2 regions of the Pinisolibacter sp. DMC19 genome follow, and region 2 is predicted to be linked to the other one. Evidence: predicted binding sites of a transcription regulator. Region 2 holds the regulator's gene; the other holds the start of a gene.
The links. Region 2 encodes HrcA, which represses chaperone genes, less so after heat shock. Its sites were predicted from a motif close to GTTAGCACTCNCNNNNNGNGAGTGCTAAC; they were not measured.
Positions count from the first base shown of each region.

Region 1: the regulator HrcA is predicted to act here: its motif matches at 1,307-1,335, upstream of groES (co-chaperone GroES).

Region 1 covers NZ_JBQUZF010000001.1:621,112-623,514, reverse strand. Annotated here, with positions in the region: gene groL (chaperonin GroEL) at 1-782, opposite strand, end outside; gene groES (co-chaperone GroES) at 845-1,132, opposite strand; gene ACT53U_RS02785 (usg protein) at 1,543-1,824, shown strand; gene ACT53U_RS02780 (methyl-accepting chemotaxis protein) at 2,263-2,403, shown strand, end outside.
Region 2 covers NZ_JBQUZF010000006.1:31,970-34,372, forward strand. Annotated here, with positions in the region: gene hrcA (heat-inducible transcriptional repressor HrcA) at 243-1,334, opposite strand; gene rph (ribonuclease PH) at 1,488-2,201, shown strand; gene rdgB (RdgB/HAM1 family non-canonical purine NTP pyrophosphatase) at 2,237-2,403, shown strand, end outside.

The DNA.
Region 1 (2,403 bases), on a different contig from region 2:
GTCGCCAGAGCCTCGCCCTCGACGTCCTCGGCGACGATGACCAGCGGACGGCCGGTCTGCACGACCGCCTCGAGCACCGGCAGCATGGCCTGGAGGTTCGACAGCTTCTTCTCGTGGATGAGGATGTAGGGGTCCTCGAGCTCGGCGCGCATCTTCTCCGTGTTGGTCACGAAGTAGGGCGAGAGATAGCCGCGATCGAACTGCATGCCCTCGACGACGTCGAGTTCGGTGACGGCGGTCTTGGCCTCTTCGACCGTGATGACGCCCTCGTTGCCGACCTTCTGCATCGCCTGGGCGAGGAAGGCGCCGATCTCGGTGTCGCCGTTGGCGGAGATGGTGCCGACCTGGGCGATCTCGTCGTTCGAGGTCACCTTCTTGGCGCGCTTCTCGAGATCCTTGACGATGGCGGCCACCGCGAGGTCGATGCCGCGCTTCAGATCCATCGGGTTCATGCCGGCGGTCACCGCCTTGGCACCTTCCTTGACGATGGCCTGGGCGAGCACGGTGGCGGTGGTGGTGCCGTCACCGGCGAGGTCGTTGGTCTTCGAGGCCACTTCGCGCACCATCTGGGCGCCCATGTTCTCGAACTTGTCCTCGAGCTCGATCTCCTTGGCGACGGTGACGCCGTCCTTGGTGATGCGGGGCGCACCGTAGGACTTCTCGATGACGACGTTGCGGCCCTTGGGGCCGAGGGTGACCTTCACCGCATTGGCGAGAATGTCGACGCCGCGCAGCATCTTCTCGCGCGCATCGATGGAGAACTTGACGTCCTTGGCTGCCATTTCGGTCTACTCCGGGTGGAATGGAAACTGATGTCGAGGGTGCGGAACTGTTCCGGGAAGCGTCAGGCGACGATGCCCAGAATGTCGCTCTCCTTCATGATCAGGAGGTCCTGACCGTCGATCTTGATCTCGGTGCCGGACCACTTGCCGAACAGCACCTTGTCGCCGGCCTTCACCTCGAGGGCGACGACGGCGCCCTTCTCGTCACGGGCACCGGGGCCGACGGCGACGACTTCGCCTTCCTGCGGCTTTTCCTTGGCGGTGTCCGGAATGATGATGCCGCCGGCGGTCTTCTGCTCGGCTTCGATGCGCTTGACCACGACGCGGTCGTGCAGCGGACGGAACTTCATGGATCTCATCCTCCGATAGGGACAGAGAGTTGGTTTCGGGACCCTGCGGGGCTCCCTGCCGGCCGGTCCGTCGTGCCCATGGAATGAACAGCGTCTGCCGGAGGGCAGAGCACGGAGCCGGTGCGGCTCATCTGGGCAGTGGCGTCGGCGGCTTCAAGAGGGGGCGTGAAAAAAGTTGGCACTCCGTGGATGGGAGTGCCAGACGGCGGCGTCGAGGCGCGAAACGGCCGTGCCCGGCGGATGGTTCCGAAAGGCCGGCGCGGTGCGCTCGGCCATCGTCGACCGATCTGGCAGCACTCTCGCCACGATGCTGCCAAGTGTATGATTTCAAACACTATTAACTGGTATCGGCGTTGCATGGAAGAGGGGGCGACGTTCTGTCCGCGTCGCCACAGCGAGGAGGGTCCACCATGCCGCAACCGATCGTCGACGATGCCTTCCGCCGTCAGCTGGAAGGCTATTCGCTCACCACCGCCCACATCCTCTATCGGATGCCCGATCGTCCGCTCCTGCTGCAGAGCTACCTCTGGCAGGACTACGACATGGCACCGAGGTTTCCCGAGCTCGAGAAGTTCCTCGACTTCTGGGAGCGCGAGCTCGACGGACCGATCCACTCGGTCGAAGTGGCCCACACCAAGATGATCGCCGCGTCCGAATGGAAGCGCGTCGACGGGATCTTCCGCCTGCATTGATGCTCGAACGACACGACAAGAGCCCCCCGACGCGGTGCGCCGGGGGCTTTCTCTCTTGACGGTCCGCAGAGACGTACCGGTGTCGAATCGGCGGTCGTCCGGCACGCCCCGGATGACCACAATGCCCGTCACGTAATCTTGGTTGCAGAGAATTTCTACTGCCTGATTGCCCTGACATTCCGCAACGTCAGGCGGTTTTAACGATGACGATCGCCGAATTAGCAATCTGTTAACGCTGCGCGACCGATTGTTTCTCGTCGAAAGAGTTTCGTCCCGAAAGTCGATCACGCCGATCTCGGCACTCGCCGTCGTGAAGACCGCGAGGCTCCGCGGTCGCGCGTTCGGAAGCTGATGCGAAGACGCGCGCAGCGTCGGCGCTCCGGGACGTCGTGTTCCACGAGCCTCCACCGCGAGAGCATGGAAACCTGGGGAAGTGCCATGAAGAACATATCGATCGCGCAGAAACTGATCGTCGCATTCGGCTTGTTGATCTTCGTGTCGATCGCGCTGAATGCGGTCGTGTTCTTCAACAAGCGGACACTCGAGCAGACCAGCGAGTGGACGTCGCACACCTATCAG
Region 2 (2,403 bases):
GGGGGGCTCCGGGGGTCTCGGGGGCGCGGATCGCGTCGCGGTTCGTCTCATGTAGGCGTCCCGGCGGACAATGCAAATGGGGGCACGAGACGGCTCGGGCGGGCGGTGGCTGCGGGCCCTCGGATGCCCGCCCCAAATCGACGCCCGCGGTTTCTCACATGCTGAGAAAAGTCAATGAAACCAAATGGATGAACGATGAACCAGATCGTCTCGCATCCGATTCGAACGGCGCCGAATCGATCTCACCCGATCAGCCGGCTGACCAGCTTGGCGGTGTAGTCGACCATCGGCACGATGCGGCCGTAGTGGAGCCGCGTCGGGCCGATGACGCCGAGCACGCCGACGACGCGGGCCTCGGCGTCGCGATAGGGCGCCAGCACCAGCGACGACCCCGACAGCGAATGCAGCTTCGCCTCCGAGCCGATGAAGATGCGCACGCCCTCGCCGCGCTCGGCGTCGCCGAGCAGCTCGATCAGGTCGCGGTTGCGCTCGAGGTCGTCGAAGAGCGAGCGGATGCGCTCGAGGTCTTCGGCGGCGCGGAGATCGTCGAGCAGATTGGCGCGACCGCGCACGATCAGCTGCTGCGGCCGGCCCTCCGCCGCCTCGCCCCAGGTGGCGAGCCCGTCCTCGACGACGCGGGCGGTCAGGTCGTCGAGTTCCGCCTGCCGTTCGCCCTGGAGGCGTTCGAGTTCGGCCCGCGCCTCGGTGAGCGTCCGGCCGCGGATGGTACGGTTGAGATAGTTGGTCGCCTCGACCAGCGCCGAGGGCGGCAGGCCGAGCGGCAGCTCGACGACGCGGTTTTCGACTGATCCGTCCTCGCCGACCAGCACGACGAGGCCGCGCGTCGGCTCGAGCCGGACGAATTCGATGTGCTTCAGTCTGAGATCGGCCTTGTGGGCGAGCACCAGACCGGCGCCGCGCGTGAGGCCGGAGAGCATCTGGCTCGCCTCGGTCAGCACCTCTTCCGGCGTGCGGCCGGCGGCGCGGATCTCGGCCTCGATGCGGCGGCGTTCGCCCTCGCCGAGATCGCCGATCTCGAGCATCGCATCGACGAAGAAGCGCAGCCCGCTCTCGGTCGGCAGCCGGCCGGCCGAGGTGTGCGGGGCGAAGATCAGGCCGGCCTGTTCGAGATCGGCCATGACGTTGCGCACCGAGGCCGGCGACAGCGCCATCGGCAGCAGTTTCGAGATGTTGCGCGAGCCGACCGGTTCGCCGGTGTCGAGATAGCCCTCGACGATGCGTCGGAAGATCTCGCGCGAGCGCTCGTCGAGCTGGGCGAGGCTGCCGGCACCGGCGGCGATCGGCGGTTGGGTGAGGAACGGCGGCTGGGCCATGCTGAATCCGTCGACCCGTCGATCGGGCCGTGGCCTCGATCGTACATCACGGTGGCGGCCGATCAATCGTCCCGCGATCCCGATCGGCCTTTACCTCTGCCCCCCGGCGGGATACGGGAGACCTACGAAACGACGAACGAACGAAAGAAGATCATGCGCCCGTCCAAACGCGCCGCCGACGAACTGCGCTCCGTCAGCCTCGAGCGCGGCGTCGCCAAACACGCCGAGGGCTCCTGCCTGGTGAAGTTCGGCGACACCCACGTGCTCTGCACCGCCAGCCTCGAGGACAACGTGCCGGGCTGGCTGCGCGGCCAGCGCCGCGGCTGGGTCACCGCCGAATACGGCATGCTGCCGCGCGCCACCCACGACCGCATGCGTCGTGAGGTCAATGCCGGCAAGCCCTCGGGCCGCACCCACGAGATCCAGCGCCTGATCGGCCGCAGCCTGCGTGCCGTGGTCGATCTCCAGGCGCTCGGCGAGCGCCAGATCACCGTCGACTGCGACGTCATCCAGGCCGACGGCGGCACCCGCACCGCCTCGATCACCGGTGCCTGGATCGCGCTGCACGACTGTCTCGCCTGGATGAAGGCGCGCGACATGGTCAAGGGCGAGGTCCTCAAGGACCACATCGCGGCGATCTCCTGCGGCATCTATCGCGGCACCCCGGTGCTCGACCTCGACTATGCCGAGGATTCCAACGCCGAGACCGACGCCAACTTCGTCATCACCGGCGCCGGCGGCATCGTCGAGATCCAGGGCACGGCGGAGGGCAAGCCCTTCACCCGCGCCGAGCTCGACGCGCTGCTCGGCCTCGCCGAAAAGGGCGTCGGCGAGCTCGTCGCCCTGCAGAAGACCATCATCGGCTGAGCGCGATCGCTCGGCCCGGAGAGGGAGGATCGTCCATGACCCCACGTCGTCTCGAAGGCGGCCGGATCGTCGTCGCCACCCACAACAAGGGCAAGCTCGCCGAGATCCGCGATCTGCTCGCCCCGCACGGCATCGATGCCGTGTCGGCGGGCGAGCTCGACCTGCCCGAGCCGGAGGAGACCGGCGAGACCTTCGAGGCCAA